4 regions of the Paenibacillus sp. N22P23 genome follow, and region 2 is predicted to be linked to each of the others. Evidence: riboswitches for the same ligand, from Rfam matches in the RefSeq annotation. Region 2 holds a riboswitch; each other region holds the start of a gene.

Region 1 (5,493 bases), on a different contig from region 2:
CGCCGTGGGACTGCGGGCAGCGCAGAGTAGAGAGGTGGGTAAAGCGGTAAGGTAGCAGAAATGGGACTTCGGTGGATGGTTCTGTCGGCAGCGGGTCGGCTTGTTGCTATAATTACTCGCTAACGAACCGTACTGGTCTTATTTTGTGGAAATGGGCTCCTCAAAAATTCTAACGAACCACAGGGAGCTTATTTTGCCGAAATTGGGGGCTCGGAGCGTGATTTGGGCGAAATAGCGCCTGTAGGGTTCGTTAGAATTTTAAATGGCGTGATTTGGGTGAAATAAGACCTCTACGGTTCGTTAGAGTTGAGAGTCCGTGTGCCTGACTATAGATTCCGGTTCCGCAGCATGCTGCGGAACGAAAAAAAGGCGGCATAGGGATGAACCCTTTGCCACCTTTTGTGATTTGCCAAGCCGATATTAGTAAGTCATGCCCGGGTAAAGCGGGTATTGCGACATCAGGTCGCTCACCATACCGCGTGCTTTTTCAAGAACGGACTCATCCTTCGGATTCTTGAGCGTCATTGCGATCACTTCTGCGATTGTAGCCATTGCGTCTACTCCCATGCCGCGCGAAGTTGCTGCAGGCGTACCGATACGGATACCGCTTGTGATGAACGGACTCGTTGGATCGAACGGAATCGCGTTTTTGTTTACTGTGATTTGAACGGAATCCAGTACGTGCTCCGCATCTTTACCTGTGATGTTCAGGTTGCGAAGGTCGATCAGCATCAAGTGGTTGTCCGTACCGCCGGATACGATGTTGATGCCTTTCTCAATAAGACCCTCAGCAAGCGCCTTAGCGTTGTCGATCACGTTCTTGCCGTATTCTTTGAACGAAGGCTGAAGCGCTTCGCCGAAAGCAACGGCTTTAGCAGCGATAATGTGCATCAGAGGTCCGCCTTGGGAACCTGGGAATACCGCTTTATCAATCGCTTGCGCCCATGCTTTGCGGCAAAGGATCATACCGCCGCGAGGTCCGCGAAGCGTTTTGTGCGTAGTTGTAGTTACAAAGTGAGCATGCGGAACCGGGCTTGGGTGCAAGCCGGCAGCTACAAGACCTGCGATGTGTGCCATGTCAACGAAGAGCAATGCGCCTACGTCATTAGCGATACGGCCAAGCTCTTCAAAATCGATGATGCGCGGGTAAGCCGATGCGCCTGCAACGATCATGCGCGGACGGTGTTTGAACGCCAGTTTGCGCACTTCTGCATAGTCGATTGTAAAGGTGTTCTCGTTAACGCCGTATGCCACGAAGTTGTACAGAAGACCGGATGCGTTAACCGGGCTGCCGTGCGTCAAGTGACCGCCATGCGCCAGGTTCATACCAAGAACCGTGTCGCCAGGGTTTAGCGCTGCCAGGTAAACAGCCATGTTTGCTTGTGCGCCGGAGTGCGGCTGCACGTTCGCGTGCTCAGCACCGAACAATTCTTTGGCACGGTTGCGTGCGATATCTTCCGCGATATCCACATGCTCACAGCCGCCGTAGTAACGTTTGCCCGGGTAGCCTTCTGCGTATTTGTTCGTCAGCACAGTGCCCATTGCTTCCAATACCGCTTCAGAAACGATATTCTCGGATGCGATTAGCTCGATGTTGTCGCGTTGACGTTGAAGCTCCAGACCAAGGGCTTTCAAAATTTCGGGATCTTGTTTACGTAGGTTTTCCATGTTGATGAGTCCTCCTCAAAAAATTAAGTATATTAGTCGCATGTGCCGGCAGTTGATGCCGGGCCTGCCGCTTCCCGCGTGTAAACCGCTCGTTCCCCGCCAATAAGCTTTGGACGAGTATAAGCCATCGTTAAATGCGCAGATCCGATTGCTCGAATCGTTGGTCGCACCGGTACCGCAACACGTTTCAAATGCATGCCGATGAAGGTGTCACCGATATCGATGCCCGCATGTGCCTGAACCGTTTCGGTCAGTACAGCATCCTGCAGCGTTTGAAACGCGTAGGCTGCCATCGAACCGCCGGCTTTGCGCACGGGGATCGCCGAAACGAGGTCCAAGCCATATCGCTCCACGGCTTCCCGTTCCATGACAAGTGCCCGATTTAAATGCTCACAGCACTGATAAACCGGATAAAACTGCAATTCCTGACGCACTTTCTCGACCCCCGCATAGATCGCGGCTGCCGTCTCTAATGTGCCTGATGTACCAATCCGCTGGCCGAGCACCTCGCTGGTCGACACGCCGATCACAAGCAGCTGTCCTTGGCGAATGCCGGACGCAGCTGCAAGCTCGCGGACTACGGTTTCTACATCCTTGGTCAGCTGTGCCGAATCCATGTTGCTTATTCCGTGGTCGTTGTCGCTCATCGCTGGATACGCCCCTTACTCGGATTTCGCCGCATCGGCGTATTGCGCTTCAAGCTTCATCACTTTGCTCACGCGGCCGATATGACGCTCGCCATTGGAGAACGGTGTCTCGAGCCAAATACGGATAATCTCTTGGGCTACACCCGGACCGATGACGCGTTCGCCCATTGCCAGTACGTTGGTGTCGTTGTGCTCACGGGTTGCTTTGGCCGAGAACATATCGTGCACAAGCGCGCAGCGAATGCCTTTGACTTTATTAGCCGCGATGGACATGCCGATTCCCGTACCGCAAATGAGAATGCCGCGTTCTGCCTTGCCTTGTGCAACAAGCTCAGCGACAGGAAGCGCATAATCCGGGTAGTCCACGGATTGGTCGCAATCGCAGCCTACATCCTCAATGTCGTGACCAAGCGATTTGATAAACGGCACTAGCTCATCTTTCAAGCGGTAGCCCGCGTGGTCTGCGCCGATGGCGATTTTCATATCCATTTTCCTCCCAAGTGTGTCCGCTCGTGGCGGATCTTGTCGATTCACAATGGCATTAGTATACCTGATTTCGCCGAAAAAGACGAAAAAAGAGCAAGCATGCTTACGCACGCTGCTCTTTGCCCAGGCGACCGGCCGTATGATCCGATGCTCCACCGTGGTTTAACCCACTTTCGTCGCCAGTTACATCGGAAACCGTCTTTAGTTGCTTTTATCATAACGGATTATGGCCTCAAAATCAATCGGTCTCGGAAGAAACGGCGCCTGCCATCCTATGGCAGCGCAGATAGTTTCTTCCCCCGAAAATCGAAGGAAAGCAAAGAAAAGGCTTTCTTAGATTCTCGCTTGGCCAAGGGCCGTATTCATCCTTTCAGCCGATCAAGGAGTCGGTTAAGCGCAGCTTCGATCTGGGACGCACTCTGTTCATAAACCGCCAGCGAGCCGCCGAATGGATCATCCACATCGAAACTCGGTATCTGCTGCTCCAATTGAAGCAGCCTGGACCGCTCCTGTGCTGTCAGCGGCTGACCCAGCGCCTGCTTGATCTGCCAGCTCGAATACAGCCCTTCCAGCTCGGCGATGTCCGCCAGCACTCCGGGGTCCGTGTTCGCAAACTCGAGCAGCGTATGCGTCTTGTCCACAGCGGCCGGAAAATGCTGCAGCAGCTGCTTCTTATGGCTTGCGGTCATGGTCAAAATAAGATCAGCCCACGCAATCGAGCCGCCTTCCAGCGCCTTCGAGGTACCATCATGCGCGATATCGCGTTTGGACAGCGCCGTTCGGGCATGATTCGAAACAGGCAGTCCATCGATCGTGGACACGCCTGCGGATCGAATATCGAGCTGCATGCCCCTTTGCTGGGACATCGCTCGAAGCAGCGCTTCAGCCATTGGTGAACGGCAAGTATTGCCGGTGCACACGAATAGAATCCGTTTCACGATTGATTACACTCCTCTTTGTTGGTGTGGGTTTGGGAAATACCAAAAATTGCTATGTCTGAGGCATTATATTTCCGTGGTTTCGCGCTAACGAACCCTGAGGGCCTTATTGGCGTGAAGAAAGCCATTTATAAAATCTAACGAACCGTAGGGACGCTATTATAGAGAAATGGAACGAAATATGGCCTTTTGACAACGAATAAGGCCTGTAAGGTTCGTTAGAATTTCAAACCCCTTCATTTTGTTGAAATAAGGCCCCTAGGGTTCGTTAGCGTGCGTGCGTGAAATCGACAGACCTGAATGAGTTCAGCAATGAGATGCCGTTCTATCAGAACAGGAACAACAAACCGAATGTAAATAAAATCACTCCGCCGCACGCTTCCCCGTATCCGCCGAGACTAGTGCCTACTTTACGACCGAGCAGCAGCCCAAATACGGACATCACGCCGCCGGCAACGCCGAAGAGCAGCACCGTCAGCAGCATGTCCGTCTCGAACATGCCAAGCGAGATCCCGACGGAAAAGGAATCGATACTCACGCCAAGCGCGAACAGCAGCATCCCCCATGAGCTGCGGTAATCGATTGACTCCACTGCATCGCCGCGCAGCGAGCTATAGATCATATGCCCGCCTAGCAGCAGCAATAGCGCACCGGCGGCTGTCGTCGCAACGCCGCCAAGCAGCGTACTGACATATTTGCCCGTGAAAATGCCCATGAGGGGCATAATCGTGTGAAAAAGCGCAATGATCGCGCTTAGCTTTAATATATCCATCATCCGAATGCCTTTGAGCCCGATACCGACACCCAGCGAAAAAGCATCCATCCCCAGTGCCATAGCAATAATCATCAGCGTCAGCAATTGTCCGGCATGCATGCCCGCCTCAACCATTTCATCCTCTCCTTGTCCACAACCTCTCCAAAGTGTATGCGGACAAGATTGGAAAGATGACCTGGGAAGTGGCGAGGTTCGCGGGTTAAGAGCTGGCGCGAACATGAGGCATGCCGTGGGCTATAGCCTTGGCGGCGCTGGTGCGCGGGGCATGATGCGAGCTAGGCCATGGCGGCGCTTGGTGCTCGGGGCTTGCCGCGAGCTAGAGCCATGGCGGCGCTTGGCGCGCGGAGCATGATGTGAGCTAGGCCATGGCGGCGCTTGGCGCACGGTGGTGCCGCGAGCTAGGGCCATACCACTTGGCGCACGACGGCGCCGTGAGCTAGAGCCATGGCGGCGCTTGGCGCGCAGCAATCGCGGTCGCTAGACGTGGACCACCGCGTGGCCGGCCGCTTTGGATAAGCGATTCATGAGCGCGTGGCCGATCCCCTGCTCCGAGCAGGTTTCGGCCCAAATGCGCTCTACGCCGCGGTTGTCAAATTCGCGCAGCGCATTGTAGAGGCCGTGCGCAGCCGTTTCCAGCTGCGCCAGGCTGCCGACGACGAGCACGCAGTCGGCGTCGTACCGAGCAGCATGCTCGGCAAAGGCGAGCACGCCTGTGCGCTCGCCGCGAGCCTTCGCTGCGCCGACTTCCGCCGCAATATAAGCGGAAACGGCGTCAGCGTCGCCCTTGACCAAGTGCATCAGCCCCTGTGGGGCGTAATGCGCATATTTCATGCCGGGCGAGCGCGGCCCCTGCGTTTCCGCTGCGGGAGCCTCCACCGCCGCCGATAGCGCAGCGGCGGCGTCTATGCCGGCGCCGGGCGCAGCCACGGCATCGTAATCGACCCGCGACGCAACCTCGCGCAGTGCTTCGGCCGTTACG
Region 2 (5,493 bases):
GCGTTCCAATACGGCGTGCCAAGTCCGGTAAACGCCGGCACGAAGTAGACGCCAAGCGTATCCGCTACCGACGCAGCCAGCGCCTCGCTGTCTGATGCATGCGCAATCAGACCAAGTCCGTCGCGCAGCCACTGCATGACGGAGCCCGCTGTGAACACACTGCCTTCAAGCGCGTACGTAGTCCGGCCGTCAATCTGCCACGCTATCGTCGTGAGCAATCCTTTAGCCGAAGCTACCGGTGCATCGCCTGTGTTCTTGAGCAGGAAGCAGCCCGTCCCGTACGTATTCTTCGCCATGCCGGTATCGAAGCAGCCCTGTCCGAACAGCGCCGCCTGCTGATCGCCCGCCACGCCGGCAATCGGAATCCCCGCCCCCGCCGCTTGCGAATCGGAAGCCCCTTCGGCTGCATCGCCAAGCAAATGCGTATACCCGAATATGCCGCTGGATGGCTTGACCTCTGGCAGCATGGCAGCGGGAATATCGAGCTTCGCCAAAATATCAGCATCCCATTCCAGCGTATGAATGTTATACAGCATCGTCCGCGACGCGTTGGAGACATCCGTTGCATGCACTGCACCTTCAGTCAGCTTCCAGATCAACCAGCTGTCTATCGTTCCGGCCAGGGCACGCCCCTGCTCCGCTTGCTCGCGAAGCCCAGGCACTGCATCCAGCAGCCACTTCAGCTTCGTTCCGGAGAAGTACGGATCGAGCAGCAAGCCGGTTCGCGCGCGCACCTCGTCCTCCCAGCCATCGGCTTTCAGCGCTTCGCATAGCGCGCTCGTCCGGCGGCACTGCCATACGATCGCGGGATGCAGCGGCTCACCGGTTTGCGCATCCCAGACCACCAGCGTTTCACGCTGGTTCGTAATCCCGATCGCGCGAATCCGCTCCGCGCCAACGCCAGCCGCCGCATCGCGCATCACTTGCAGCTGCTTCTGCCAAATCTCGTTCGCATCCTGCTCCACCCAACCAGCCTGCGGGAATACAGAGGCGAACTCCTGTTGCGCCGATCCGGCAGCAAGGCCTTGCTCGTCAAACAGGATCGCCCGGCAGGAGGTCGTTCCCTCGTCCAAAGCTAATATATAATGCTCCATTGTCTTCGCTCCCCGTTACAAGCCTTCACCTACAACCTATTCCTGCACCGATTCGGGAAATTCCGTCACAGCCTTAAGCTCCGCTTGCACGCGGGCCAATTCTGCCTTGCAATGCGCATCATTCCAGCCAAAGCGCTGCCCCATTAATCGTAGGACAGGCTGTACCAGTGTTTCTGCCTTTTTTCGGTCAAATAAAATCATACCCGTACGTCGCAGTAAGAAATCGACCGCGCTGCATGTCATCTCTTCCTCAATCGCGTAATCAAGTTCCGCTCGTAAGGTGCGATCCCCAACAGAAGCAGCAGAAGCCCCTCCGTGCGCGGAAGCAGCCTGGGCCGCAGCCGCAGCTACAGCCGAGGAGCCGACCGATACCGTAATGCGACCAGCCACCGCTTTGGCAGCCGGCCCTTTTGCAGAAGCACCCGCTCCTGCGCCAGCCGATCCAGATCCCGGCAGTCCTGCACTCACTGCCCCACCGGCACATCCCGCAGCAACGCTCGAGCCCCCGCTGTCCGCTTCCCTAAGCGCGGCATAACGCGCCAATAAATGCGCGGCATTGCTGCCATACCTCGCCATCCAGATCTTCAAATCCTCCTGCGGCACACCAAGTTTCAATCCTTGGTTAAGCAGTTCCCTCTGCAGCTCATCGAACGAATCATACTTACCTGAATCGCCGCCGGAGAGCATTTCGTCCCCGGTTGTGCAGCGGCCGAACTTACGACCGGTACCGCGCCTGATCTCGCCCGCGACGAGATCCACGACCTTCTCCGCCATTTTGCGGAAGCCTGTCAGTTTGCCGCCTGCGATCGTAATGAGCCCTTTCTCCGAAATGAACATTTCATCCTTCCGGGAAATTTCCGAGGGGCTCTTTCCATCTTCGTGAATGAGCGGCCGAACTCCTGCCCAGCATGACTCCACATCCGACGCCTTCAGTTTCGCCTCTGGAAAAGCGGAATTCGCCGCATGCAGCAAATAATCGCGGTCCCCGCGCGTGGTGACAACGGAACCGGGATCGCCGTGATAGAACGTATCCGTCGTCCCGATATACGTTTTGCCATCTCGCGGAATGATGAAGATCATCCGACCATCCGGCACATCGATATAAACCGCCTGCTGGACCGGCAGTCGCTCACCATCCACAACCAAATGAACACCTTTTGTGAGAAGCAGCCTTTTGCCCGTCACTTCGCCGTCCAGCTTGCGTACATGGTCAACCCAAGGCCCTGCCGCATTAACGATCTTCCGCGCATAGACATCATAACGCTTGCCGCTGCGTACATCCGCAATTCGAGCGCCGCACACAACGCCGTCCCGATACAGCATCTCTTCCACTTTGGCGTAATTCACAATCTCGGCTCCATGCCGATGTGCCGTCTTCATCACCTCAAGCGTCAGCCGCGCATCGTCGGTCCGGTACTCATAATAGTAGCCCGAACCGCGCAATCCCTCACGCTTCAGCAGTGGCTCCAGCGCTTCCGTCTGCTCACGCCGATACATTTTCCGCCGCTCCGCACGTTTGACGCCTGCAAGTCTGTCATAGATATACAATCCAATGGCAGATGCCAAATATCCGTAGGTGCCGCCTTTATAGACCGGCATCAGCATCGGCGTCGGTGTCACGACATGAGGCGCATGCTTATGCAGCAGCGCCCGTTCACGTCCGACCTCGGCAACCAACTTGACCTCACCTTGCTTCAAATAGCGAAGCCCGCCATGCACCAGCTTGGTAGAGCGGCTGCTCGTACCTTGCGCAAAATCGCCCATTTCCACAAGACCTGTCCGAAGACCGCGCCGCGACGCATCCCACGCAATGCCGGCCCCCGTAATGCCGCCCCCAATGATAAGCACATCGAGCAGCTCTGATGACATTCGCTCTAGACGCGCAGCCCGGTGCTCCACCGAGAAAGACTCGCTCATGCCGTTCATTCCTCCTTTAACACAAGAAGCTTTTCCCCAAACTACTATCCTTTAATTTACAGTATATGCTTAGTCGGAATTTCATTCCAATTGCCCTGTTCAAAGTCGCCTCCTCATGCTACACTCTTAGCAAATAAACGCTGCATGCAACTGGCGAAATCAGTGGAATGAACCACGAGGGAGCATGCAGATCGAAGCACACCGTTCGCCTGGGGAGAAGTATTCGCGCGGCTGGCTATGTCTGAGGACGAGCCTGCCTGCGAATGCTTTTTTTTCATTCCACAGTGAAGGAGAGAATCTCTATGGCCATTGTCCTAAAAGCGAAAGAAGCGGCAGAGCACGTGTATTCGGACATATCGTCCCGCGTAGAGGAATGGAAGAAGCATGGAAAGCAGCCGTCTCTGGCGACACTATTAGTCGAAGGTGATCCTGCCTCAGCCTACTACGCTCGCTCCAAGCAGAAGATTGCTGAGAAGCTAGGTATCTCGTTTCATCTTCATCCTTTCGCAAACGATGTCTCGGAAGAAGAATTACAGCGCGTCATCGCAGCGCTTAATGCAGATGAGGACATTCACGGCATCATGCTCGAACTTCCTCTGCCTGCTCATGTATCGGCATCCGCAATTGAGGCTTGCATCGCGCCTGCCAAAGATATCGACGGTGTCACTCCGGCGAATAAACTTGCCGTTTACACCGGCAGTGATAGCGGGCTTCATCCCGCAACACCGCAAGCCTGTATCGGGTTACTCAAGCATTACGGGTACAAACTAAAAGGACGTAACGTGGTTTTAGTAGGCAGAGGCCAGACGGTTGGACTACCACTGTTTCATCTCCTTCAACGAGAGAATGCTACCGTGACGGTTTGCCATTCCAGGACGCCTGATCTCGCGTCACAGCTGAAGCATGCGGAAATCGCCATCGTTGCGGTTGGCAAGCCGAATGTGATCACGAAAGATATGGTGCATCCGGACTTAACGATCATCGACGCGGGCATAAACGAGCTTGCCGATGGTACGATCACCGGCGATGGCGCTTCGGATTTGGTCGATGCGGCAGCGGCTGTCTCGCCGGTCCCCGGTGGGGTCGGCACCTTAACGACCGCGATCCTGTTCCGCAATCTGATGAAAGCTATCGATATCCAAATGTCGCTGAAAGGAGATGCGTGAAGATGACTACTGTATCGTGGGATGATTCCATTCGCCGTTTCTTAGAGAAGGCAGCCAGTTCCGACCCGACACCGGGTGGCGGAAGCGCCGCCGCGCTTGCCGCAGCGCTCGGCACAGCCATGACGGCAATGGCGGCCCATCTCTCGCAAGGGGAGAAGTACGCCGATGTTCAGCTTCAAGTCCATGCAACTCTGAATGAGATGAGCCGACTATCCGCCGCGTGTGAAGCCTTGCTCGCCTCAGACATTTCAGCCTTTGACGGTTATATGCGTGCACTAAAGCTGCCCAAGCAGAGCGAGCCTGAGAAATCGCATCGACAAGAAGCCATTCATAACGCAATCATCGCCGCCATTGAAGTCCCGCTCCGTCTGATGGAGGTTTGCAGAGCAGCGCTGCAGTCTACGCTAAGCATCGCTGCCTGCACGAATGCGCATGTTATCTCTGATCTTGGTATCGGCGCTTTGCTACTTGAAGCTGCTGCGCAATCTGCACGCTTAACGGTAGAGATCAATGTAGCCGCTCTGAAGGATGAAGGGATGAAAGCTCATTATTCAGCGAAACGAACCGCCCTTATCGCTGAAATCGAACAACTCAAAAACCGGACATTAGCTGTCGTTCGCGACAGAATCTAATGTCCGGTTCCCTCTTCCCTTTAAAGCCTCAAGCTGCTCCCTGCATCCTTACGCTGAAGCGTACACCTTCAGCCGTGTTGACGATGCTATATTCAGCACCATGAGCATCGAGTACTTTACTAACAATATAGAGACCAAGTCCGCTGCCGCCGGTTGAGCGGCTGCGTGACTGCTCCGCCCGGTAGAACGGCTCGAACAAACGAGGTAGCTTCGATTCTTCCACCTGTACGCCGGTGTTCAATACCTCCAGCCTATACCACGAACACGAACGAAGCGATTGATCCTGCTGCTCGCTCCCCTCATCGGCAGAATACTCCTCGGATAATCGAACAACGACCCGCTCGGCTTCCCCTGAATATTGAACGGCATTGGTGATGATATTCGCTACAGCCTTCGACATGAGCCGCTCATCGGCCGTAATCATCGCTTCCTCCGGCAGCTCGACCTCCAGCTTCATCTGTTTGACGTCTGCCAAGTAGCTCATATTGTTCATTGATTCCCGTACCAGTTCAGTCAAATCCACCTTGCGCATGAGCGGGCGAAAATCCCGGCTTTCCAGCTTCGACAGCTCCAAGATCTCATGCACCAGCTTATCCATATCCTGCATGATCGTATAGGATTGGCGCAAATATCTGTCCCGATCGCGGTAGGAGCCTACGTTGGCAATCATCGCTTCCAATTGAC
Region 3 (5,493 bases), on a different contig from region 2:
GACAGACAGGGTGGCTGCGCAAATGGCGTCAAGATGTAGACTCCAAGCTGCTCGCTCTGAACGTAGCGAAGCAATACTTGGATGGCATCGATGACGCGGTTGATGAGCATGTTCGGCTGGTGAGGTGGTCGCATGCAACAAGAATGCTGTGGTTCCGACATCGCGTGAAACGTCAGCTTCAGCCCTATGCACAGGCTATGGATCAGAGTGCGGCCTATTTAAAGAAGCAGGGGATTCTGGTATCGCAAGAGGCCTATGTGCGGCAGGAACAAATCATCGGCGATGAAATGATCGGTCTGATCGGGTTCCGTTTGCCTGCAAAGACGATCGTGCCGGATAGCTGGAAGCATGAGACGCGCTTTGAAATCGAACTAGAGCAAATACAACCAACCTTGTTTGTGACGCTGGATTGTTTATCGAATGATCCCTATGCCTGCTTTAGCTTAATGCTCGTTCTGCAATCGTTCGGCTTCGAGTCGGATGGACCTAATCTGGAGCGTCATCAGCTCCACGAGCGCCAGCGTTATCAGTGGATGATTCCGGTCATCCATAGTAGTGGAGCAGACTGCCGTGACGAGGAGTTTGAATAAATATTTAAGGCCGGTATACTCCTTCGAAGGAGCGATACCGGCCTTAATTAGGTTTGCTTGATTATTGAAAGCATTCAATAAAATGCTGAGCGCGCTTAGACAGCAGCTGATCCTTCAGCCACAGAATGCCGACCTCGGATTGGAAATCGGCATCGCGGATGCCAAGCGTGATGACGTCCCCGGAGGGGAACGATGAAATGACCGATTTCGGAAACACGGTCGCGCCGATTCCTGCAGCAATTAGGGACATAATAATAGCGACGCTGGAGCATTCGCAGATGATGTTGGGCTCGAAGCCGTGGCGCCTGAATTCGTTAACGACTTGTTCGTGCATTTTGATCGTTTTATCCGTCTTTAACGTTAGCAGTGGATATTGGGCCAGCTCTTCCATGCTAATATCGTTCCCTCCGCCAGGGGAAGCCCACGCGGCAGGCATCAAGGCAACATAGGGATCGGAAGGAAGCGGGAGCATGGCCAGCTTATTCGGAAGCAGGTGAGCTTCGAATGGCAATCTGGATATGACAAGTTCAATGGAGCGCCTCTCCAGCATTTCCCCCAGCAGATAATGATCGCCTTCGGCAATCTTAAACGTTACCTGGGGGTATTTCTCTCGTAATTGCTGAATGGGTCCAGGGAGAATCGAAACGCAGGAAACAACAGCGCCTAGAGAAAGCGTACCGCGTACACCCAGCTCGAGCTCCTTGACCTCTTTCATCGTCTCATCCAATTGCAGCAGCAACGATTCCGCCCGATCCTTAAGCAGCCGCCCTGCAGCGGTCAGCGTCAGCTGGGTTCGGCTACGTTCAAACAGTTGGGCGCCAAGCTCTTCTTCCATGAGCATGAGCTGACGGCTAAGGGGCGGTTGTTCCATATGCAGCAGCTTCGCTGCTCGTGTAATCTGCTTCTCCTGCGCAATCGCCAAGAAGTATTTTAACTGTCGAAAGTCCATGTAAGCATCCCCAATTTCAATTCCACCTTACATACTTTAAAGGTATGGATGATGAACAGAATAGATATTTTATATATACCTCAACGAATGGTAGTATGCAATCACCAATTATGAAAGTAAGGGAGTATTGATAAAACCATGACAACAGCCAATAACGCCATTTCGATTGAACGCAGTCAGAACAAGAAGACCAAGCCAGCGCAGGATCAGCTTGGTTTCGGCATCTATTTTACCGATCACATGTTTGTAATGGATTATAGTGTCGAGCAAGAGTGGCATAACCCGCGTATCACCCCTTACCAGCCGATCGTACTCGATCCGGCAGCAAAAGTGTTCCATTATGGACAAACCATCTTCGAAGGGTTGAAAGCCTACAAGACCGAAGACGGCGGCATTCAGTTGTTCCGTCCTTACGACAACTTCGCCCGTATGAACCGTTCCAATGATCGCATGAGCGTGCCTGCTATAGATGCAGATACGGCTATTGCGGCGCTGGAGCAATTAATTGCAGTCGATCAAGACTGGATTCCGGATCTTCCGGGCACGTCGCTCTATATTCGCCCCTACGTCATTGCTACGCAAGCGACGCTTGGCGTGTCTCCATCCGAGAATTACCAATTCATCATTATCATGTCGCCTGTTGGTGCCTACTATCCGGAGGGAATCAACCCAGTCAAAATCCACGTGGAATCCGAATATGTTCGCGCAGTTGTTGGCGGCGTAGGCGAAGCGAAGACAGCGGGCAACTATGCGGCAGCTCTGAAATCGCAGCAAGCTGCTAAGGAGCAAGGTTACACCCAGGTTCTGTGGCTCGACGGCAAACAGCACAAATATATAGAAGAAGTCGGCAGTATGAATGTGTTTTTCAAAATCAACGGAACGGTTGTTACGCCTGCACTAAACGGCAGTATTCTGGCTGGCATCACGCGTAACTCGGTCATTCAGCTTCTACAGCATTGGGACATTCCGGTTGAAGAGAGAGCACTCTCCGTTGAGGAGTTGTATGAGGCCGGTCGTAACGGTACGCTGGAAGAAGCTTTCGGAACCGGAACAGCTGCTGTCATTTCGCCGATTGGGGAGATGAACTGGAACGGAGAGAAGCTCGTGATTAGCGATGGCGTAACAGGGCAGCTCTCGAAATCCATCTATGAAACGCTGACGGGCATCCAAACCGGAGCTGTTGCAGATCCTTTCGGCTGGGTGAAGAAGATATAAGTTGTCCGCGAAAAAAATTGTGGTGAGTCTGTGCGCAGGTTATCATTGTACTGTGTGCAGCCTCGCCATATTTTTTTACAGCGATAAACTCGATGTGGAAGGACGTTTGCAGGATACGGTGATCTATGCGAAGGTACGCGGCGTGGAGTTTTAATTATAAAGCGAGGTACAACATAGCGATGCAGAAATCAAATATACTCTATCGGTGCATGCTGACGATTGCGATTAGCTTTATCGTTTATGTCATTAGCATCAATTTCTTTATAGATCCTCAGGCGGAGCGTTTTTTGAGTCATAAAATCAACCTGAAGCATCCGCTAAATAAGCCGGTTTGGCTCAATATCATGTATGTTCATGTGGTGTGCGCGTGCATCGCGATGGTGGCGGGAGCGGTTAATTTTGCAGCGAAGGTGCAGACCCAATACCGCAAGGCACACAGAATAATCGGCTATGTTTATTTTGGCGCGATCCTTGTCGTTGTGCTCACTTCCGGCTATATGGCGCCTTCTGCCACCGGTGGCAAGCTGAACAGCGTTCCATTTAACCTTGTGAGCATGCTATGGACGGCCATGACGGTGATCGCTATTGTGAAAATAAGAAGGAAACAGCGCATCGCCCATCGTAATTGGATGGTGAGAAGCTATGCATTCTGCTATACGAACCTGTGTATTCACGCGATTACTTATGTGGTTCACCAAGGATTCGGCGTGTCGTATACGCGGAGCTACACCATCGGCGTTTATGGGGCAATCCTGTTCCTGCTGCTCGCAGCCGAGTTCGTAATTCGAGTGGTTTATGGACAACGGATGAAACGAACGATTGATTTGTGAGAATATTCGGACTAAACTGAAGGTAGTATTGGGTGTGTGTGACTGGCGTAAACGTGGAGTACCACGAGGGAGCACATATTTCATATGCCGTACGCCTGGGCGAAGTGCTTGGTCTTTGGACTGAGCACTTTTTATTATTTCATGGGAGATGATGAGATGGAGCAGGTGCGGCGGGCAAGAAATGTAGCGATTTTGATCTTTGATCGCGTGGAAGTGTTGGATTTTGCAGGGCCATTCGAGGCTTTTCTATCCGGTAGTAACTTTGGTCAGGACTTCAATGTGTTCACCGTGGCGGAACACGATGGTCCGGTTCGTGCGTTAGGCAACCTGAGCATTAACCCGGCCTACAGCTTTCAGAATTGTCCGAAGCCGGACATTCTCGTCATTCCCGGAGGACCAGGCACCAGAACTGAAATGCACAATACGGTCATGACGGACTGGATCCATAAGACCGCGGGAGAAGCCGAGCTGCTGCTGTCGGTTTGTACAGGTGCACTGCTGGTAGTAAAGTCACAGCTGGCGGAAGGTTTGAAGCTTGCTACGAATCATCTCGCGATTCATGAGCTGCGAGCTATTGCTCCGAAATCCGCTGACATTGACGAGAATGCGCGTTATGTGGACAATGGGAACATTATTTTGTCAGCCGGCGTTTCTGCGGGAATCGATGCATCGTTATATGTGATCGGCAAGCTGCTGGGCGAGGAGCGGGCGAAGTTGGCTGCTAAGCTGATGGAATATGACAGGGTACGAGGTTAATGATCAACATCATCGGGTTACGTTCTTGAAGAAGTTGAGCTGGTCCACACGAGTGGGCTAGCTTTTAATTTATTCTTTACCGATCGTTCTCAATATGATATGATCAACTCGTAAGCAAGAAGGAAGCAAACATGTGGTATGGATGCATTCCTTTTTTAATCGAAATAGTAGAACGATCATTCTCGTATGAGGATGTGGATATGTAGTCAGGCGGGCAACTAATGATAGGATGTGCAGCAGCATTTTTTTTATTATTTCGGGAACGATCATTCTAATTTGAGGGAGCGATTTGAAATGGGTAAATTAGACGGTAAAGTAGCATTCATTACAGGTGGTAACAGTGGGATTGGCTTCGCAACTGCGAAATTGTTCGTGGCAGAAGGAGCTAAGGTTGTCATTACAGGTCGAAATCAAGCTACCTTGGACGCAGCAGTGGAGGAGCTTGGTACGGCGAATAGTTTCGGTATTCAAGCAGAAACAACCGATCCGCAGAACTTGGAGAAGGCAACAGCTGCAGCTGTTGAGAAATTTGGCCGACTAGACGTCGTATTCGCCAATGCCGGCATAGGCGGTCATACTCCGCTAGGCGGTACGGAGTTGTCCGCATTCCAGGAAGTCTTGAACGTGAATGTGACAGGCGTATTCTTCACCGTACAAGCTGCATTGCCTTACCTGAAGGAAGGCGCTTCGGTGATCCTGAATGGCTCGGTGCTTGCTAATGCAGGAAGCCCGGGATGGGCGGTTTATGCGGCGAGCAAAGCAGCTGTAACCAGCATGGCTAAAGTGTTTGTTTCCGAGCTGTCTCCACGGGGTATTCGCGTAAACACCGTCGTTCCCGGTGCTACCCGCACGCCGATTTGGGGTCAGCCTGAGGGACTTGCGCAAATGGAGACCAAACTCACACGATCGATTCCTCTAAACCGTTTAGGAGAGCCTGGAGAAATCGCCAACGTCGCTTTGTTCCTGGCTTCGGATGATGCATCATTCGTTCAAGGTGCCGAAATCAGTGTAGACGGAGGCGCGGGCTCATCGCCGTTCGGCGCGCCGTTGTATCGTTAAGCGTAAGAAGGTCATCCAAGATCGACAACCCGCCGCCGATTCTTTACCGAATGTTCTCAATATGGTAAAATCGACTGGAAAGGGGTATGCTTAT
Region 4 (5,493 bases), on a different contig from region 2:
TTGTCCTTGATTGAGCCCAGCGTAGCATAGCGGTTTGGGGAGCGACAAGATGTCTAACTTGTATACATCAAAGCATAATCTTCTTCACATATTCGATATGCCGCTGCGATAGCTGGACGGTCAGCTCAGGATCAGTAGCTGCCAGTGCATGGCGAATTTGCCAATGCTCTTCTATACTGCCTGCGAGCCGCTTCTTATTGCGATTAAAGGTCGTCCGCACGACAAGCAGGAACTTATCCTGGATGCGCGACATCACTTCTGTATACTCCTCATTATCGAGCCCTGCGATAATCAGCGCATGGAATTGCCGATCAAGCTCCACGTACCGGATAATGTCCTCCTCTGCAATCGCTTCTGCCTGCTGCGCCAAATTCGCATCTAAACCCACGAAGAATGCCGTATCCATCATCCCCGTCAGTCGCCGAACCGCATAAGTTTCCAGCGACAGCCGCAGCTCATAGATCTCCAGAATCTTCTTAAGTGAAACCTCTTGCACGATGACCCCCTGCTTCGGGGACAGCTTTACGAGCCCCATCATCTCCAGCCGGTCTAGCGCGGAGCGAATCGGTGTTTTGCTCATGCCGAGCAGCTCACTAAGCATCTTCTCGGACAAAAACATGCCGCCCGGCCATTCCCCTTCAACAATCCGTTTCTTAATCGCTTCGAAAGCCTGATCACGAAGCGTCATCGCGGTCTGCTGCTTCTCCAACGGCCGTCCCTCCTTCGCTTCCTCTCTCTTATGTTATACTACTTTTTAATAGCTTTCGGTTGTACGAATTATAGGAGGGACCTCAGCATGCCACGCCAATCGCTGCGCAATGAAGCCTATCACATCATCTACGAACAAATTATAGGCGGTGAGCTTGCCAAAGGAACCGTCACCTCCGAGGTACAGCTCAGCCGTCAGCTCGATATGAGCCGCACGCCGGTCCGCGCCGCACTGCAGCAGCTCGAGAACGAAGGCTTCCTGCGGATCATTCCCAAACACGGCGTGCTGGTACTCGATTCATCCGCCCAGCGAGTCGGCGATCTTCTTGAACTGCTAACTGCGCTGCTGCTGTATGCCGTGACGACAGTTCGCCTCCGTGACGGAAATGCACTGGACGAATTGTCCCGGCAACTGATTGGCGAGCTGGAATCACTGCTAGCTGCTGACGATGAGCCCGCTCCTGGAACTGGCGGCATACCCGCTCCTCGCACTAACGGCATGCCCGCTTCTGGCGCTGGCGGCGTGCCCTCTCCTAGCGCTGGCGGCGTGCCTTCTCCTGGCGGCGGCGATCAGCCCTCTCCTGGCACTGACGGCGTGCCCTCTCCTAGCGCTGGCGGCGAGCTCGCGTTATGCCAGTTCGAATATGATTTCGTGAGCCGTGTCATCGCGCTAAGCCACAATCAGGAGATGCAGCAAACGTTAGCAAACAGCGCATCCCGATTATTATGGACCGGCAACAAGAAACGGTGGATCGCCCCCTACCGCCTTGAAATGGGGGAAACACTTCATTCATTACTGCGCCGATTGACCGCTGATACGGACAGCTTCATCGAAGCATTGAACCGCTATTTGCACATGCTGAAGAAGACCTGGATCTAGTCAATAGAATAACCTAGAGGTACGCTTCCACCAATCGCTCCCCATCAGTGAGTTTCACTCTAACGAATCCCAGAGGTCTTATTTCGACATATTAACTGGGTTTGAATTTCTAACGAATCCTACAGGCGGCACTATTTCATGTGCAGATGCCGATTTTGACTCCATTTCCCCATAATAAGGCCTGCACGATTCGTTAGATTTGATTATCGGCTAATTTCATGCAAATAAGGCCCGTACGATTCGTTAGCACTTAACCACAGTAACAAACTTCCTCTACCTGTCTCGAACATAGCATACCTCTGATCCCAACCCATACAAAAATGGCTGCACCGGTCCCATCCCCTGGTACAGCCATTCCCCATATCTCATGTTACTCTTCACTCATCACTCATCATTCGCAACTCACTTCGCAGTCAGCGTACCCAGCAAAGCCTCCCTTTGGGATAGACACGCGGAGTCCGATATTTCTATCATCATGATCATTCGCCGCACAAGAAATCTTGCCAAATTCCTAATTGTTCACGGCTTACCTGCCATTAAACGAACTCCACCTTGCCGCCTTCCAGCGAAGCAATACGAGCGAGCGACTCCACGCGGAATCCCTGATCCGTAAGCTTACCTCTGCCGGATTGGAACGACTTTTCAATGACGATGCCCATTCCAGCCACCTCGGCCCCGGCTTGCTGAACAATGCGAGCCATCCCAAGTGCAGCCTCTCCATGTGCAAGGAAATCATCAATAATCAGCACGCGATCAGCCGGTGCGAGGAATTTTCGAGATACCGTGACCTCGCTCTCCTCCTGCTTCGTGAACGAGTAGACCTTCTCCGTGTACAGATCATCGCGAAGGGTCAGCGATTTACGTTTACGCGCGAACACCATCGGCACGCCAAGCTGTAGCGCCGTTAATACGGCCGGTGCAATGCCTGAAGACTCGATCGTCATGATCTTCGTCACAGCACTCTCGCGAAACAGCTGCGCGAATGTTTTTCCGATCTCCAGCATCAACTCCGCATCTACTTGGTGGTTCAGAAACGTATCTACCTTTAGCACGCCGCCATCCAGCACGATGCCTTCTTCTCTAATTTTTTGCCTCAGAAGTTCCACTGTACGCACACTCCTTGTTCCCTTTTCACCATAATGCTCCAGTATTCCCCGATTATCCGGCCTAATCCTATCCTTATCTGTTACTCACATGGCACACGTGCTTATTCCGAAAAGCAAAATCAATCGTTTGATCCTCCACACTAATCGATTTAACCAGCAGCGATATTCGATTATCCGGATTGATTCCCTTCCAATAGAAATCGGCGGTTTCTTCAATCGAATCGAATAACGGCACTTCGAACGGATCACCTTTAAACGGCTTCAAAACGCCGTCCCGCTCTGACTCATAGGTATGTATGCAGTGTCCTGTCCCCTGCTTAAATCGGCTGAAGTGATAGCGACTACGCAAGCAAACGGAAGGATCATTGTCATAGGTTTTGAGAATCGACAATTCATACTGCTGCACATCCGCATAGATGACAGCAGAAATTCTCGGTGTATAATGCGGCGAATCCGGCTCGAATTCTCGGTTCATAAGCGCTTGTTCAAAGGTCTGCCTGCGCTGTAGACCTTCGTAGATCGTGTCCGTCTGGTCACCGTTAGAGACAATGTGTGTATCCTCCCAGTGGCGGATCGGATAATAAATAATAAGTGAAGGGTCTTCCATCAACGCCGGATCGAATGCTTTGTTTCTCACATGCATGCCATCTTGCTCGAAAATCCGATTGCGGCTGTTCACACTACGACCCATAATCCAATACACCTGCATGTAATGCGACCCGGAAGGCGTCATGCCCGCAATCAAGGTTCTCCCCGGATAAGGCTTCTCAAACAGCTCCTGTTGATAGGATTTCACTCACATCCGCTCCTCTCCTAATACAAAAAGAGGCAAGGAGAACTCGGAAGCTCCCCTTACCTCTGCCCAGGCGTACGGCTCGTATCCATATGCTCCCTCATGGTTCCCCATGTACGCCAGTTACATATAGACTTTAAATTACTCTCACAATACCTAAATGAGTCCAATAAATCAACAATTATTCTTCTCACTTATCCATTTAGACGACCTTATTCTCGCTCAATTCCACAACCTGCACGCCAGGAGGCACAATGACGCTCGTGCACACCTTGCCATCATCGTCCACATACCATTTCACCTGGAGATCGCCATGCGGCGTGTTGACCGTACCGCTGCAGGCACGAATACCGCCAACCGGTTTCGGCGAGACCATGACTGTTTTGTAACCTGGTTCAAGCGATTGAACGCCAAGAACAACTTCTCCGATCCATTTCACAGGCGTGCTCGACCAGGCATGACATAGGCTCATCCGATACGAACCGTACGCTGTATAGGTCGTAAGGGCATCGTGATAATCACACCCGCCATTTCCTTCCCCATGTGAATAGGCTTCCCAGAAGGTCGTCGCCCCGTGATCGAGCATTCCACCCCATACAATCGAAATCACCTCATATGCACGGTCATGTTTCCCATACCGAGAATAACATTCCGCCAGCTGAAACGCCGACAACGGTGTGATCGGATCCATCAATTCATATTCATCCAAGAAGGCTTCGGCTGCTTCAGCACTTACATAACCACTCGCAATGCCCAGTACTTTGACCGCCAGCGCATAGGAGTCTTTCATATAATCCTCGGAAGAAAGTGCCCGCATCGGCCAGTCCAGCAGCGGCTCCAGCTCAAGCTCCGGCAATTCGGCTGCCAGTTTCAACAAGTCGGCATGCGTTAATGCATAAATAGCCTGTAGCGCAATGACCTTCTCTTCGTTCGTCAGCGGTACCCATTCAATCAGAATGCCGTCTTGGATGAGAAGCCCTTCGCCCGGTCTTGTGTTCTGCCGCACCCAATTGATATGACGCTGCATCGGCTCCTTCATTTCCAGTACGAAAGCCTTATCTCCCGTTTGAAAATAATACTCGGTGACCGTCTTCATCCACCATAGCGTATATTCACAAATACTGTTCATCCAATGCCCGCTAGGCGTACCTTCGCCCAGCTCACGGACTGCGCGGCGAATAACCCTCGTATCGTCCCATAAGAAATAACATGATTTTGCCGCCAGGTAGAAATCAAAGGTCCAATTCAGCCGATCACGCTTAATCCCGTCCCACAAGCCGATCTGATGACAAATCCGGCTCGTATGGGCGGAAACCTCAAAGATTTGATTCAGCTCAGCATTATCGCTTTGCAGTTTCCCAGCCTGACGCAGCGCCACATGCACCGTTTGGAACGTCAGCTCAAGTAGAAAAGACTGCTCCACCTCACCAAGCACATAGAACTGAATATACCTGCAGCCCTGCGGTAGTGTAAAGACCTTCTCCCCCGGAGGAACAACGAGCCATTCCGTGATACATCCATCGTAATGCGCAAGCTCCATGAGCGATTCTGCACCATTCCATAGCAGCTTAACCGGCTCGTCCCCCAGATTGGAGACGGCAAACCGGCAGTTATGTTCCGCCAGCACATCGACTGTAACTCTGGAAGCAGCGCCAAGCTCCATCTCCATCTGGAGCTGTCTCATTGCTTTCCACTCATTCTGCTTCCGCAAATGGTAGAACAGCTCAAGCTGCTCTTGCTCCGGCTTATCTATCCAGCCATCCAGACCATGGGCACCGCTCAAGCGAACTTTGCCCTCATCCGATACATCCGCCTCGATTGCGTATAGATCCCGCACGATAACTTCATCCAGGTTGTAGGCCGCTATATCTCCGAAGCCGCCTGACACGAACGCAGCCGGGCTGTTCTCCAAATCGCCGAAGGGCTCTTCGCCAAGCAGGCAAATTTGCACAGCAGCCGAATCATCTGCCTGCCACTTCGCTTCCTCTGTCGTAAGCCACAATCCT

Evidence for each region. Region 2 has a riboswitch for ZMP and ZTP ahead of AC506A_RS25350 (bifunctional 5,10-methylenetetrahydrofolate dehydrogenase/5,10-methenyltetrahydrofolate cyclohydrolase). Riboswitches for the same ligand answer to the same signal wherever they lie in the genome.
Region 1: linked by a shared signal. The riboswitch ahead of rpiB (ribose 5-phosphate isomerase B) and the one ahead of AC506A_RS25350 (bifunctional 5,10-methylenetetrahydrofolate dehydrogenase/5,10-methenyltetrahydrofolate cyclohydrolase) in region 2 are both predicted to bind ZMP and ZTP.
Region 3: linked by a shared signal. The riboswitch ahead of AC506A_RS24605 (DJ-1/PfpI family protein) and the one ahead of AC506A_RS25350 (bifunctional 5,10-methylenetetrahydrofolate dehydrogenase/5,10-methenyltetrahydrofolate cyclohydrolase) in region 2 are both predicted to bind ZMP and ZTP.
Region 4: linked by a shared signal. The riboswitch ahead of AC506A_RS30010 (IMP cyclohydrolase) and the one ahead of AC506A_RS25350 (bifunctional 5,10-methylenetetrahydrofolate dehydrogenase/5,10-methenyltetrahydrofolate cyclohydrolase) in region 2 are both predicted to bind ZMP and ZTP.

The regions. Positions count from the first base shown of each region.
Region 1 covers NZ_JBXENT010000007.1:68,000-73,492, reverse strand. Annotated here, with positions in the region: gene glyA (serine hydroxymethyltransferase) at 421-1,668, opposite strand; gene AC506A_RS23465 (TIGR01440 family protein) at 1,701-2,315, opposite strand; gene rpiB (ribose 5-phosphate isomerase B) at 2,331-2,798, opposite strand; ZMP/ZTP riboswitch at 2,916-2,998, opposite strand; gene AC506A_RS23455 (low molecular weight protein arginine phosphatase) at 3,164-3,739, opposite strand; gene AC506A_RS23450 (manganese efflux pump MntP) at 4,068-4,628, opposite strand; gene AC506A_RS23445 (hypothetical protein) at 4,732-4,866, shown strand; gene AC506A_RS23440 (L-threonylcarbamoyladenylate synthase) at 4,992-5,493, opposite strand, start outside.
Region 2 covers NZ_JBXENT010000009.1:5,364-10,856, reverse strand. Annotated here, with positions in the region: gene glpK (glycerol kinase GlpK) at 1-1,094, opposite strand, end outside; gene AC506A_RS25355 (glycerol-3-phosphate dehydrogenase/oxidase) at 1,131-3,011, opposite strand; ZMP/ZTP riboswitch at 3,148-3,233, shown strand; gene AC506A_RS25350 (bifunctional 5,10-methylenetetrahydrofolate dehydrogenase/5,10-methenyltetrahydrofolate cyclohydrolase) at 3,314-4,177, shown strand; gene AC506A_RS25345 (cyclodeaminase/cyclohydrolase family protein) at 4,180-4,809, shown strand; gene AC506A_RS25340 (sensor histidine kinase) at 4,838-5,493, opposite strand, start outside.
Region 3 covers NZ_JBXENT010000008.1:99,033-104,525, reverse strand. Annotated here, with positions in the region: gene AC506A_RS24625 (helix-turn-helix domain-containing protein) at 1-590, shown strand, start outside; gene AC506A_RS24620 (LysR family transcriptional regulator) at 652-1,539, opposite strand; gene AC506A_RS24615 (branched-chain amino acid aminotransferase) at 1,678-2,754, shown strand; gene AC506A_RS24610 (DUF2306 domain-containing protein) at 2,934-3,584, shown strand; ZMP/ZTP riboswitch at 3,613-3,692, shown strand; gene AC506A_RS24605 (DJ-1/PfpI family protein) at 3,741-4,340, shown strand; gene AC506A_RS24600 (SDR family NAD(P)-dependent oxidoreductase) at 4,635-5,399, shown strand; gene AC506A_RS24595 (TetR/AcrR family transcriptional regulator) at 5,492-5,493, shown strand, end outside.
Region 4 covers NZ_JBXENT010000016.1:56,243-61,735, forward strand. Annotated here, with positions in the region: gene AC506A_RS29995 (GntR family transcriptional regulator) at 68-709, opposite strand; gene AC506A_RS30000 (GntR family transcriptional regulator) at 797-1,588, shown strand; gene AC506A_RS30005 (xanthine phosphoribosyltransferase) at 2,125-2,694, opposite strand; gene AC506A_RS30010 (IMP cyclohydrolase) at 2,768-3,490, opposite strand; ZMP/ZTP riboswitch at 3,548-3,624, opposite strand; gene AC506A_RS30015 (alpha-L-rhamnosidase-related protein) at 3,690-5,493, opposite strand, start outside.